Regions from separate parts of the Neobacillus sp. NPDC093182 genome, predicted to be linked through region 3. Evidence: riboswitches for the same ligand, from Rfam matches in the RefSeq annotation. Region 3 holds a riboswitch; each other region holds the start of a gene.
What was found. A riboswitch is a leader RNA that binds a small molecule or an ion and turns the genes downstream of it on or off. The one in region 3 is predicted to bind lysine.
Positions count from the first base shown of each region.

Region 1: another riboswitch for lysine. It lies ahead of dapA (4-hydroxy-tetrahydrodipicolinate synthase); the one in region 3 lies ahead of ACIQAA_RS03585 (aspartate kinase).
Region 2: another riboswitch for lysine. It lies ahead of ACIQAA_RS10455 (transporter substrate-binding domain-containing protein); the one in region 3 lies ahead of ACIQAA_RS03585 (aspartate kinase).

Region 1 covers NZ_JBIVOI010000002.1:559,773-564,653, reverse strand. The annotation lists gene ACIQAA_RS07395 (DUF2243 domain-containing protein) at 1-414, opposite strand, end outside; gene ACIQAA_RS07390 (hypothetical protein) at 530-1,372, opposite strand; gene dapA (4-hydroxy-tetrahydrodipicolinate synthase) at 1,566-2,444, opposite strand; lysine riboswitch at 2,572-2,751, opposite strand; gene ACIQAA_RS07380 (M15 family metallopeptidase) at 2,937-3,401, opposite strand; gene ACIQAA_RS07375 (branched-chain amino acid aminotransferase) at 3,710-4,792, opposite strand.
Region 2 covers NZ_JBIVOI010000004.1:282,292-287,172, reverse strand. The annotation lists gene deoD (purine-nucleoside phosphorylase) at 1-646, shown strand, start outside; gene ACIQAA_RS10460 (MFS transporter) at 801-2,177, shown strand; lysine riboswitch at 2,416-2,599, shown strand; gene ACIQAA_RS10455 (transporter substrate-binding domain-containing protein) at 2,705-3,541, shown strand; gene ACIQAA_RS10450 (amino acid ABC transporter permease) at 3,605-4,333, shown strand; gene ACIQAA_RS10445 (amino acid ABC transporter ATP-binding protein) at 4,354-4,881, shown strand, end outside.
Region 3 covers NZ_JBIVOI010000001.1:673,485-678,365, reverse strand. The annotation lists gene trxA (thioredoxin) at 1-237, shown strand, start outside; gene uvrC (excinuclease ABC subunit UvrC) at 459-2,231, shown strand; lysine riboswitch at 2,301-2,479, shown strand; gene ACIQAA_RS03585 (aspartate kinase) at 2,599-3,819, shown strand; gene ACIQAA_RS03580 (YslB family protein) at 4,031-4,483, opposite strand.

The DNA of each region.
Region 1 (4,881 bases), on a different contig from region 3:
TAACATGATAGCGGCAAGTATGTTCCATACCCAATCGTAAGGCGCAATCTCCACGTTATAGCGAATTTGATGGATCTTCATTAATTTATGCTGCACCGTACCATCGAACAAATTAACCCCCCCTCCGCCAACTAGGAATCCACCAAACCATCTTTTTGGCCACCAAGCATTTCTTCGACGGAGATCGGAGAAAAGAAATGCCCCTGCAACCGTTGAAAACCAGCTAAATGCATGAAAAATTCCATCTGATACCAGTCCGATATCTGGGGTAGATTTATCATAAAAATGGTGCCAATGCAGGAGCTGGTGGAAAACAGCCTCATCAATAAAAGCAACAAAACCGATTCCTAGTAAACAACCTGACAATAGATTTCGTCCTAAGTAGTGCAGCCGTTCATCATGACGTTTAGTCATTTGTTTCTCTCCCTATTCCAATTTTACCTACCCATTAGTTTAACCTGTCTGAATTAATTCCAAACAGATTATGGATGTCCGAATAAAGATTATGTTTAACTAATCAAACGTTTGATTAACAGGTAAGGAAAGTGGGAATATAGGTTTTGGCCTGCTGTGGATTAATGGCAACGCTAATATACCAATTCCAATGTTTTTCCCCTTTTCTTTTACCTATGACACCACTTAAAATCATACCTATTTCCACATAATCTGACGGTAAATCTTTTACATAATAAGTGTGATGAGAACTCAAATCAGTTAATACAGAGGTATCTTCAATTTTACTTGTAACCTCAAATACACCTTCCTGGGAATTTAAAAATTGGGTGCCATTTAAGGTTAATTCTTCTATGTCTTTTTCGGGATTCCAGTTAGGACTATAAGCTTGAGGAAAATGTTTTAAAAAGAGGATATTTAATAGTTGTTCACAGGATTTTAGATTAGGAGCAGCTTCTGTGGAGTATTTTTCAATAATAGGGTAGTAATGTGTACCAACTCGTTTATCTAGCCAGCGAATAAACTTTTTCAATTGGACTAGGAAGTTTTCTACTTCATTCATCTTTGGTGAGATTGCTATGTTTTGGGGATAAAAGTAATAGATGAATTTTTCCCAGAATGAGGACCCACATAGATCCCAGGAGGAAGGACAATCATCTTCTAAACAATCGGTCATAAATTTTGCAAGTATGCGGAGAAATTCATTGCGGTTTTGGTCTGAAGGTCTTTCACGTTTGTATGCAATTAAATCTTTCCCATAATAAAAGACTAGACCGCGATTCCTCATTCCAAATTCAGAACTTATCGCCAAGTCCATAAATACGTTTTTTCTTTCTTGAGGAGTCGTCATAGGAATCGCCCATGCTTTTATTTCCGGCATGTTTTTACCACAAGAATTTTTCTTTTTACTGTTTTTCATAAATCGACCTGCTTTCAGTATTTTTTAGAAGTAGTTAGAGAGGGTAAATCAGGGGAATAAGGATGTAACAATTCGTATTATACAATCAAATAGTGAGGAGGATGATAAGGAGAATTGTAATATTTGTGAATATTCGAGAATTAATTTTTAGTTATAAAAGAACCTGCCCCATGGAGGGACAGGTTGTAAACATTTATACCAATGAGTTAATTGGCAGGACTTTTTGCAGCGCGCTTTTTTCTTCATCATTTAAAGGAACCATTGGCAGACGGACATCTCCTACCTGGATACCTTGCAAATTTAATGCTGTTTTTACAGGGGTAGGATTGGGTGCCGTAAATAAGGCTTTCATGATTGGCAGTAGGCTGCGATGTGCAACAGCTGCTTCTTGAACACGGCCATTTTTAAACAGTGTAATCATTTCCTGCATCTGATTGCCAATGATATGCGAAGCAACCGAAACCACACCTGCACCGCCGATTGCAAGAACTGGTATAGTTAGTCCATCATCACCGCTGTACAAGGTAAATGTATCCGGAGTACGGCTAATGATCTCTGCCATGGCGTCTAGATCGCCGCTTGCTTCTTTTACCGCCACAATATTACTAATTGCAGAGAGGCGGACAATCGTCTCTACAGAGATGTTGACGGCACAGCGCCCGGGAATATTATAAAGCATTACTGGTAAAGAAGTAGCTTCCGCAATGGCTTTAAAGTGCTGAAACAATCCTTCTTGAGATGGCTTATTATAGTATGGTGCTACGAGCATAATTCCATCAACGCCTGCTTCTTCCGCCTGTTTCGTTAAGCTGATAGATGCTCTCGTGTTATTGGAGCCAGTTCCAGCAATGACAGGCACCCTGCCGGCTGCAACCTCGACCACGAATTTAAATAACGCTATTTTTTCCTCTGTTGTTAATGTTGGAGATTCTCCAGTGGTTCCTGCAACTACTAATCCATCTGTACCATTAGCGATTAAGTAATTTACTAGTGCTCTAGCTGCGTTATAGTCAATCTCTCCATGCTGATCAAATGGCGTCACCATAGCTGTTAAAACTTGGCCGAAATTCATCAAGCTCACCCTTTACATAATTTTTTAGAAAAATTAGAGGTAGTTCAGGTCAATCAAAAGTAAACGCAAAAAAGCAGCAACGAAGGCTCGCTGCTGCAGTAGAAACATAATTTAAAATCGTTCCTTTGCGTAAGATAGCCCTCCATATAGTCACCTATATGACAGTTCTGTATTTATTCAACAGCAGAACCAGCTTCAAGACAAATGAGATTCTATCCGCTTCGGCAAATTCCCCTTTCCACAATGATCATAGGACCTCACTATCCTCCCATTGCGTACTAATGGTTTTTGCACCTCTATCCTCACTTCAAAAGGTAATGAAGTAAGAAAATATTTAATTATTAATAAATATACCAGAAAATTCTATAAAATTCAAGAGCAAAGGTGCCTGTCACCAAAATGGTCACCGCAGGAGCGGTGACCATTTTGGTGACAGGCACCACCCGTGGACACTTTCCACCTCAGACGGACAGTTCCCGATTTTTCTATCGCTTATTTTATATCATCAGAATCAGCTGTTAGGGATAAATCTGCCGGTCTCTTTCCATTTTGCAGGTCTGCTAGTGTTAAGCCAAAGTTCATTTGTAAATGGGGATAGTCTTTAAATTGAGCCCAATCGCCGCCCCATTCAAATCCAAGGGCTTTTGCCATTTCCACAACTTCGTTCCAATCTGCTATTCCATTTTGGTTGCCATCATATTGCATATCCCAAATAATATCTGCAGAAGATGTTTTTATGGCAAAATCAATGGCCAGCCCAAAGTTGTGAAAGGATTCTCCTCCTCTTGCATTCGTTACAATATTTCCAGCGACTGTCCGGCCTTGCTCATAAAGTCGATCTTGGTCTTCAGCACTACGGAAGTCATCCGTAATCACCATCACAATCCCTTTATCAGCTGCTTGCTGGATTAATTGATTGCTCCGATCTCTCACTATTGGATGAAGTTCGGTTGGCATTGGAGCAGAACCTCCTATGTTGAAACCATTTAGTAAGCTGGTGCCAATAGGGTTTTGCACAAAGAATAAAATAATAAGGCCAATAATGAATGTAAATAGCAGTCTGCCTTTCCAGTTAAGTTTCAAAATCGCAAATCCTTTCTTGTCAAAAATCCTGCATTAGTAAAGACGAGAAATAAAGAATCATTGTTTCAAAAAGTTGCCTTCCTAATTTTGTATATCCTTATGTTGTTCTATACGTGAAAAGTCTTTCAATACAAAAAAAAGATCCAGCTCAACTGGATCTTCCATAGTAAGTAGTTCATGAGTTATCCTTCAACTTGAGTAACTTTCACTGTCCAATTAAATGGATCTTCTTTCTTCCCAAGTTGTATCCCTGTCATTTCATTATAAATATCTTGAGACAGCTGACCAATATGATTGTTATTGATGATAATCGATTGGTCTTTCCAAGTTAGTTCACCAACAGGCGAAATAACAGCAGCGGTTCCTGCTCCAAAAACTTCCTCGAGTTCACCGCGCTTGTGTGCAGCAAATACCTCTTCTATGGATATTTTCTCTTCACGTACAGGAATATTCCAATATTTTAGCAATTGAATAACTGAATCACGTGTGACACCTGGCAAAATACTGCCATTTAACCTTGGTGTTACCACTTCGCCATTAATCTTAAAGAAGATATTCATGCTGCCGACTTCTTCTACATATTTATTCTCCTTCGCATCGAGCCAAAGGATTTGAGCGTAGCCGCCTGCATCTGCCTTTTTTTGTGCTTTCAAGCTGGCAGCATAGTTGCCTGCTGTCTTTACATGGCCAACACCGCCAATTACCGCACGAACGTATTGCTCTTCCACATAAATCTTAACAGGACTTAATTGGCTGCCGTAATAGGCTCCAGACGGGGAGAGGATGACGAGCAACTTATATTGATTGGCAGGGCGTACACCAAGATAAGCCTCTGTTGAGAAAATAAACGGACGAATATAAAGAGATGTCCCTTCACCATCTGGAACCCATTCTTTTTCTGTGGTAATCAATTGTTTAATGCCTTCTAATAAAAACTCCTCATCAATTTGGGGAATGCAGAGCCTGTCACATGATTCGTTGAAACGCTTCATGTTTTTCTCTGGACGGAAAAGCTGGACGGAACCATCCGGAGTCTTATATGCCTTCATCCCCTCAAAGATAGCTTGTCCATAGTGGAAAACCATCGCTGAAGGATCAAGCGTTAATGGCTCATAAGGAGTAATTCTTGGATTAAACCAGCCCAGGTCATCATGATAATCCATTTCAAACATGTAATCACTGAAATACTTACCGAAACCCAGTGAAGCGGTATCAGGCTTGGCTTTTAATTGTTCTCTTTGAATAAATGAAATCTCCTGTTTCATGCTCACACCTCATTTTTAATTATAGGTTCAGTTTTAAACACTCATCAATCCTTCTAAACATGAATCATGTCGAAACCTCTGATAATTAT
Region 2 (4,881 bases), on a different contig from region 3:
ACCAGGGGATCCATTAAGAGCAAAATTCATAGCTGAAACTTATTTGGAGGATGCAGTCCAATTCAATTCTGTCCGCAATATGTTTGGATACACGGGAACTTATAAAGGAAAAAAAATATCCGTTATGGGAACAGGTATGGGTATGCCGAGTATGAGCCTTTATTCTTGGGAGCTGATCCATGTATTTGGTGTGAAAAACTTGATTCGCATTGGTACTTGCGGCGCGATGCAGGATCATATGAACTTATATGATATTGTTTTTGCCATGGGGGCTTCAACGGATTCGCGTTACGTACATCAGTACAATCTCCCAGGACAATTTTCCAACATTGCCTCCTTCGCATTATTGGAAAAAGCGAAAAAGGTAGCTGATCAAAAAGAACTTCCCGTTCATGTTGGTAATGTCCTGACAAGTGATATTTTTTATAACGCAGATGAAACAGCTGTTGAAAAATGGCGTAAAATGGGGATTCTATGTGCGGAAATGGAGACGGCCGGTCTTTATATGAATGCAGCTTATGCAGGAGTTAACGCGCTTACGATTTTAACGGTAAGTGATCATATGATTCGACATGAACAAACGACACCGGAAGAACGACAAGTTGCCTTTACGAATATGATGGAAATCGCTTTGGAGCTTGCTTAAGCGCATGACTTTGGGCATTTGAGTACAACACGAGGTAAAGATGTCATTACAAGCGAAGCTGTAAAATCGTGATCAAATGCCAAATTTATTTGATATCGGATTTGACAAAAAAGAGAGGAAAGCCGCCATGACAACATTAAGTGCAAATGCGAGCATGACAGAAACTCAGGAATATAGTGTTAAGAAAGCTGTACCAGTAATGCTTCTGTTATTTCTATTATGTTTAATCATTGATAATTCGTTTAAAATTATTTCTACCGATATGGCAAAGGATTTTCATATTTCTGCAACAACAGTAAGCTGGCAGGCAACCTTAGCCGGGCTAGTAATTGGAATTGGAGCAGTGGTCTACGCTGCTTTGGCGGATTCCATTAGTATTAGAAAGCTTTTAAGCATCGGGATTATTTTAATTTGTGTTGGCTCAGTAATGGGTTACCTTTTTCAACATTCATTTTTACTAGTAGTTGTTTCTCGAATCATCCAAACAGCAGGCTTGGCTTCAGCTGAAACCTTATATGTTATTTTTGTAACCAAACATTTGCCTGTACATGAACAAAAAAAGTTTTTGGGGTTAAGTACAAGCAGCTTTGCTTTATCACAGGTTATTGGGGCATTAACAGGTGGCTATGTTTCTACTTATTTTCATTGGACAACTCTTTTTCTAGTTCCTTTAATAACTCTCTTCACCCTTCCATTTATTCTAAAATATCTTCCTAAGGAAGAGACAAAAAACAGTCATGTTGATGTATTAGGATTATTTCTAGTTGCAGGCATTGCAGCATTCCTGCTGCTATATATTACCGATTTCAATTGGGTTTATCTTTTAGCGTTTGTCGTGGCGGGTGCTTTATTTCTTGCTTATATCAGCAAGAATTCAAGAGCATTCATTGGTATAGCATTTTTTCAAAATAGGCAGTTTATTTCTTTACTCGGAGTCGCTTTCGTGATTTATTCTGTCCAATTAGCGTATATTTTCTTGTTTCCGTTTTTGCTAGAAAAGCTTTATGGCCTAAAGCTTGATACGATTTCGCTATTGTTGATTCCGGCTTATCTATTGGCTGCGATAGTAGGAGCACTTTCTGGGAAAATTGCAAAGGTACTGGGAAGCAGACAATGTATCACGATAGCCATGGCTGGAATTATCGGCAGTTTGTTGCTGGGGGGTCTCTTTGTAAAAACCTCTGTCATTATCTTTGTAATATCAATGATTATATTTTCAAGTTCGTTCGCGTTCATGTACGCACCAATGCTCGATTCTTGTATTGGCACAATTGGAAAAGATAAATCAGGGACAGCTATTGGATTTTATAATTTGACGCTAAATGTCGCTATGTCTATCGGAATTGCCTATACAGCCGCGATGATGGACTCTTCCGCAATGCGGTCCAATATCCTAGGGATTTTAAGCAATCCGGAGGCTTCCATGTATAGTAATATCCTTTTTGTTCTCGTACTCATTACCGCTTTCAGCCTATTCCTGTACTGGATATTAGTTGGGCGAAAAGTAAAAATGACGGTTCGGGATATGTAGAAATGGCTCCAGGTAAAATAAAATACCTGAACCGAATAAATACCATAAATAGCAATTAAAATTTGAGCCTCTCATTTGGTAAAGAGAGGCTCTTTAAAATATTTAATAAAGGATATCTTCGTTTGAATTGTGCACGTTAGATATTTCAAAAATAGAATTGTCAGTAATATACAGGTTGACGGATTTCGACAAAATACTGTACTATATTACTATAATTAAATAAGACCTCACTTTTTTACTGTGAGGTAGAGGCGCGATATTTAACAGTCCTTAGTGGAGTTTGAGAAGCAGTGATGCTAAGGAGAAGGAAATGTTGCCGAAGTTTGTAATATTCTCAAGTCATTACATGCTGGGTCTGTAGTTAAGAGCTGCAGGACTGTCTCAATAAACTTTCCGGTTTATTGAGTTGTGCTATCTCATTTGGGATAAAAGAGGGGACTTAAGGTAACTATGCATACTGCGGCCTGAGTTTATCTCAGGCCGTTTTTTGTCTTTAGTAAACTATAAAAAACAGGGAGAGAGACATCATGAAAAATAAGTTTAAGATAGTTATAGTTTTATTGGTTTCAGCGATTCTTCTATTAGCAGGTTGTGGAACAAGTAAGAGTTCTGGTTCTGGATCATCAGAGGATAATACGTTTAAGGTTGGCCTTGAAGCGGGATATGCTCCGTTTAACTGGACTCAAAACGATGATTCCAACGGCGGTGTTAAAATCGATGGCTCTGCAGAATATGCAGGCGGATATGATGTGGAAATTGCTAAAAAGGTAGCTGAAGGTTTAGGAAAAGAATTAGTGATTGTTAAAACAGAATGGGATGGACTTGTACCAGCTTTAACATCAGGTAAAATTGATGCCATCATCGCAGGTATGTCACCGACAGCAGAACGTAAAGAAACAATCGATTTTTCGGATAATTACTATACATCAAATTTAGTGATGGTTGTGAAAAAAGGCAGCAAGTACGAAGATGCTGCTTCTATCCAAGATTTCAAAGGAGCAAAAGTTACAGCTCAATTAAATACGTTCCACTATTCAGTGATTGATCAAATTGAAGGTGTAGACAAGAAAACCGCGATGGACAACTTCCCTGCAATGAGAGTAGCTCTTGAATCAGGAATTATTGATGGCTACGTTTCAGAACGCCCAGAAGGAGTTAGTGCCTCAGCTGCAAATGAAAACTATGTAATGGTTGAATTTGAAGAAGGATTTAAAACATCAGCAGATGATACGGCAATCGCTGTGGGCCTTGAAAAAGGCAGTGACGTAAAGGATAAAATCAATGAAATTTTAGCAGGTATCTCAGAAGAAGAACGTACGAGCATTATGGATACTGCAATTAAGAATCAACCAGCAGCAAAATAATTTTTAAGGAAGCCGGCTGTATTTTATCGTACAGTCGGTTTTATAAGTAAAGGAGGATAAAAGATGAGTCTTGAGTGGGTCGTTAAAATAATCTCGGAAAACTGGCCTATGTTCCTTCGTGGTGCTGGGTTAACACTTTTGATTGCTCTTATTGGGACGGTTTTGGGAGCAATGATTGGATTATTAGCAGGGGTAATTCGAACAATTCCAGTACCTGAACGTGGAGCGAAAAAGGTATTTTTAAGAGTAATTAATACAATCCTAACTATCTATATTGAATTCTTCCGTGGAACACCGATGATTGTACAAGCGATGGTTATTTATTATGGTTCTGCGTTAGCATTTGGTATCGATATGAACGTGTTTGCAGCTGCAATTATTGTTGTATCGATTAATACAGGGGCCTATATGGCGGAAATTGTTCGCGGCGGGATTGTTTCGATTGATAAAGGTCAGTTCGAAGCAGCTCATGCGATCGGAATGACACATGTGCAAACGATGTGGAATGTGGTGCTGCCACAGGTTATTCGAAATATTCTACCGGCAACAGGAAATCAATTTGTTATTAATATTAAAGATACGTCCGTTCTGAATGTTATTTCCGTTACAGAATTATATTTTGTTACGAAATCGATTTCAGGTAATAACTTTAGATATTTTGAATCCTTTTTCGTAGCATGTATGATTTATTTTGTGATGACTTTTATTGTAACAAGAATATTGCTATACCTTGAAAAGAAATTAGATGGATCTGACAACTATACGATGATTGGAAACGATAATCAAAAATAATAAGAGAAGGAGGAGAGAATTTGGAAAAGATTATTGATATTCAACATTTAAATAAATCCTTCGGAACGCATGAAGTATTAAAAGACATTAATTTTTCGGTGAATAAGGGAGAAGTAGTTTCTATTATCGGTTCCTCAGGATCTGGTAAATCAACTCTTCTTCGTTGTATTAATCTATTAGAAAAACCAAGCGGCGGGCAGATTATTTATCATGGTGAAAATATTCTGGATGACAAGCATGATGCAGTTGATTATCGGAAGCATTTAGGTATGGTGTTCCAACAATTTAACCTATTTAATAACCACAATGTTCTTAATAATTGTGTGGTGGGACAAGTAAAAGTATTAAAACGTTCCAAGGAAGAAGCGGAAAAAGTAGCGATGAAGTACTTGAAGGTTGTTGGTATGGACAAATATATTAATGCGAAGCCGAAGCAGTTATCCGGCGGCCAAAAGCAGCGCGTAGCGATTGCAAGAGCACTTTCCATGGAACCAGATGTGATGTTATTTGATGAACCAACATCCGCTCTCGATCCAGAAATGGTCGGA
Region 3 (4,881 bases):
CCATGGTGTGGACCTTGTAAAATGATCGCTCCAGTTCTTGAGGAACTTGATTCAGAAATGGGCGACAAAGTTAAAATCGTTAAATTAGATGTAGACGATAACCAAGAAACAGCTGCTAAATACGGCGTTATGAGTATCCCTACATTACTTGTTTTCAAAAACGGCGAAGTAGTTGACAAAGTAGTCGGCTTCCAGCCAAAAGATGCTTTAGCAGGTGTATTAGAAAAGCACGTATAAGCATAGATAACCTTAGCTAGGATCGTTCTAGCTAAGGTTTTTTATTTTTTGAAAGACTGTGTTAAAGCCAAAATATTAATTTTGGCACCCTGTTGATTGGAGCGGAAATCAACAGGCCAGTTTTACACAGCCATTGGAAAAAGAATCAGGCTTTTCTTTATCCGCTTTATCATTTAAAATTTTAGGATAGATAAATAAAAGACGGAGAGGAGCAGCTTGAAATGAATGAGACTATCAAACAAAAATTAACACTGCTGCCTGATCAGCCTGGCTGCTACTTGATGAAGGACCGTCAGGGAACGATCATATATGTAGGAAAGGCAAAAATACTAAAAAATCGTGTACGGTCCTATTTTACCGGGTCACACGATGGTAAAACACTGCGGCTCGTCAACGAGATTGAGGACTTTGAATATATTGTCACCTCATCAAATATCGAAGCACTGTTACTCGAATTAAATTTAATTAAAAAATACGACCCAAAATACAATGTCATGCTGAAGGATGATAAGACCTATCCGTTTATAAAATTGACAGCGGAGAGACATCCGAAACTTATTATTACAAGGAAGGTCAAAAAGGATAAAGGAAAATACTTTGGTCCTTACCCTAACGTCATGGCAGCGAATGAAACAAAAAAGCTGTTAGACCGAATCTATCCATTACGAAAATGCTCAACCCTTCCGGACAGGGTTTGTTTATATTACCATTTAGGGCAGTGCCTGGCACCATGTGTAAATGAAGTACATGAAGAGCAATACAAACAAATGACGGACGAAATCACTCGCTTCCTCAATGGGGGATTTAAAGAGATTAAAAAAGAACTAACGGAGAAAATGACCAGCGCTTCTGAGGAATTGGATTTTGAGCGAGCCAAAGAATTCCGCGATAAAATTATTCATATTGAAACCATTATGGAAAAGCAAAAAATCACGATGACTGATTTTACGGATCGTGATGTTTTTGGCTATGCCGTCGATAAAGGCTGGATGTGTGTTCAAGTATTCTTTGTACGCCAAGGAAAACTAATTGAACGTGACGTTTCCATGTTCCCTATATACAATGAGCCAGAAGAAGAAATTCTTACCTTCTTAGGTCAATTTTACGAAAAATCGAATCATATTAAGCCGAAGGAAATTCTGATTCAGGATGAAATTGACTTAAATCTTGCCGAACAGCTCCTTCAAGTTAAAGTCCTAAAGCCTCAGCGCGGCCAGAAACTAGATCTTATTAAGATGGCGATCAAAAATGCAAAAATTGCTTTGAATGAAAAATTTTCACTGATTGAAAAGGACGAAGTAAGGACGATAAAGGCTGTTGAAAATCTTGGCGAGCTGATGGGTATTTATACCCCGCATCGAATTGAGTCTTTCGATAACTCGAATATTCAAGGGACAGACCCTGTATCTGCAATGGTGGTCTTCATCGACGGGAAGCCAAATAAGCGTGAATACCGAAAGTATAAGATTAAATCGGTTAAGGGACCTGATGACTACGAATCGATGCGTGAAGTAACAAGAAGAAGGTATTCTAGGGCGTTAAAAGAGGAACTGCCGCTGCCGGATCTCATTATTATTGATGGTGGAAAAGGACATGTGGAGGCTGTCAGAGATGTCTTAGAAAACGAGCTTGGTTTAGATATTCCACTGGCTGGTCTAGTGAAAGATGATAAGCACAAGACTTCTCAGCTTTTATATGGAAATCCACTTCAAATTATCCCTCTTGGGAGGAACAGCCAAGAGTTTTATCTATTACAAAGAATTCAGGATGAAGTTCACCGGTTTGCGATTACCTTTCATCGTCAAACACGCGGGAAAAGTGCGTTTCAATCACTGTTGGACGACATTCCAGGTGTCGGTGAAAAACGTAAAAAGCAGCTGTTAAAGGAATTTGGTTCGGTTAAGAAAATGAAGGAGGCCACATTTGAAGAGTTTAGAGCCATCGGAATTCCCGCTCCTGTAGCGGAGGAATTAATTAAAAAACTTCAATCCTAGTGATTGTCAGAAAAATGACACTATGCTATAATGAGTGAAAATTATATTACTATCACTTTTTAATACTAAAGTGAAGGTAGAGGTGCGAGCTTCAATAGTAGTGATTCGGAGAAGGATGAGCTTCGGTGATGAATCATGAAAGGGGATGTTCGCCGAAGTGAAGAAAGTCTCATTTCTTTCTTTGCTGGTCTTGCATTTAATAAATGCCGGATTGTCAAGGCTTAATGCCTTGGAGAGCTATCTTACATTGTAGACGCAGAATTTTTTTGTGTATTCAAGCAATGAGATGCCCTCTCATTGCTTTTTTATTTTTTTGCGGGGAAACATATAATGATAGCTAAACCTATAACTGAAAGCAGGGGAAAAGATGGGTTTAATTGTACAAAAGTTTGGCGGTACTTCGGTTGGAAGTGTAGAAAGAATTCTAAATGTAGCTCAAAGAGTAAAAGATGAAACCGATCAAGGGAATCAGGTTGTTGTGGTTGTTTCCGCAATGGGGAAATCCACTGATCAGCTGGTGGATCTGGCAAAAGAAATTTCCGCAGCTCCTAACAAACGGGACATGGATATGCTGTTAAGTACAGGAGAACAGGTAACGATTGCGTTATTGTCAATGGCTCTAAATGAACAGAATCTTCCTGCTGTTTCGTTTACAGGATGGCAGGCAGGAATTGTCACGGAGCCGGTTCATGGAAATGCCCGCATTACGACCATTAATACAGAAGCGGTAAAAAATCAGCTTGCTGCTGGTAAAGTGGTAATTGTCGCTGGCTTCCAAGGGATTACAGAAAATGGAGAAATTACTACTCTTGGCCGTGGCGGCTCAGATACGACGGCGGTGGCCCTCGCTGCTGCACTAAAGGCCGATAAATGTGATATTTATACAGATGTAACGGGTGTATTCACCACTGACCCGAGATATGTGAAGAGTGCACGTAAATTACAGTCAGTGTCTTATGATGAAATGCTCGAGCTTGCCAATTTAGGTGCTGGAGTACTGCATCCAAGAGCAGTGGAATTTGCGAAAAACTATCAAGTCAAACTTGAGGTTCGCTCAAGTATGGAAAGAGTAGAAGGAACAGTGATTGAGGAGGAAGCGTCAATGGAACAAAACCTTGTAGTCCGTGGAGTGGCATTTGAAGATGAAATTACGAAGGTAAGTGTGATAGGACTTGCTAATTCTTTAACAAGTTTATCAACCATTTTTACAACCCTGGCTGAAAACCATTTGAACGTAGACATTATTGTTCAAAGCACAACAGAAGCAGAAACAGCAAATCTTGCTTTCTCTATTAAAACCCAGGACCTTATGGAGACATTAAATGTCCTTGAAAATAACAAGGGTGTACTGAACTACGAACAGCTCGATGCTGAAAATAAATTGGCAAAAGTATCAATCGTTGGATCAGGGATGATTTCAAACCCTGGGGTAGCAGCGCAAATGTTTGAAGTTCTTGCAAAAAACCAAATTCAAATTAAAATGGTCAGCACTTCTGAAATCAAAGTTTCAGCAGTAGTCGAAGAAAAACACATGCTAAAAGCAGTAGAAGTACTGCACCAAGCATTTGGTCTAAACAACCAGGCATAGGCTGAAAGGCTTAATTGCTGCCTGAATGAGGCTAGTATTCAGACAGGTTTCCTATTAAGACATGCCACCTCTAGCAAATAAAAAAAACCTTCCTTGGAGAAAACTCCAAGGAAAGCTTTTTGCCCAAACTGTCCGCCTGAGGTGGACAGTGTCCACGGGTGGTGACAGGCACCATCAACACCAACAACTGCACCAACAACTACACCCTAATCTAAATGGTGTCTTTACGATCCCATTTGACGGTGAATAGGACTTTGTTTGCTTTTTTTACTGGGTGTTCGAAGGTTTCTGCGATGACTTGTTTTTGGAGTTCAATTTGTTGGGCTAGGAAGCCTGCTTCAATTTGGAAGTAATGTTCAGCTTTTGATTTGACTCGCGAAACAATCAGCGGGCTGACAAGTTCAAATTCAATTTCATCTTTACGCTCTCTTTTTAATTCGAGCTGCCCCCATGAGGCTTTTGAGAAAAAATCGATGATTTCATCAAGGCTATTTAAAGGATGACTACGAGCTAATCGTTTTCCAGCCCAGTAAAGGATTTCAGGTGTGTCTTTTCCTAAGATTTCCGGCAGTATGAATTCTCGAATCAATTCATACCCAAACAGTGAAATATTTCTTGGTTCATTCGATTGTAAATTAAGTTCGACGGCAGTACTTTCATTCATTTTGCTTCCCCTCTTTCTACCATTCTATTATATACAATTACGGCTTTAAGTTAAGAACACTTTTTATGAAATATAGTGTAAAGCGTTAGAGTGGTAAAGGATTGTTATTTTGCAATATAATAGCATGTCTTTCATCATAATTAACATTCCCATTTAAGACAATGGGCTATTGATAAAATTGAATTATTTATTGTAATTCTACTGGATTTAATACAAGATAATTCCATTTGCAAGAAATAAAACTTATAATTTATTATAATATCAATATATTTTAAAAATTTTATTTTTTACCGACTTTTGTGTATCCGTTTTCTTGACGCTCTTTCCCGATGGGAGTAAAATGGACTTGTCACATAATTGTCACACTGGTGCTAAGTTAAAAATTCTATTTAAAATCA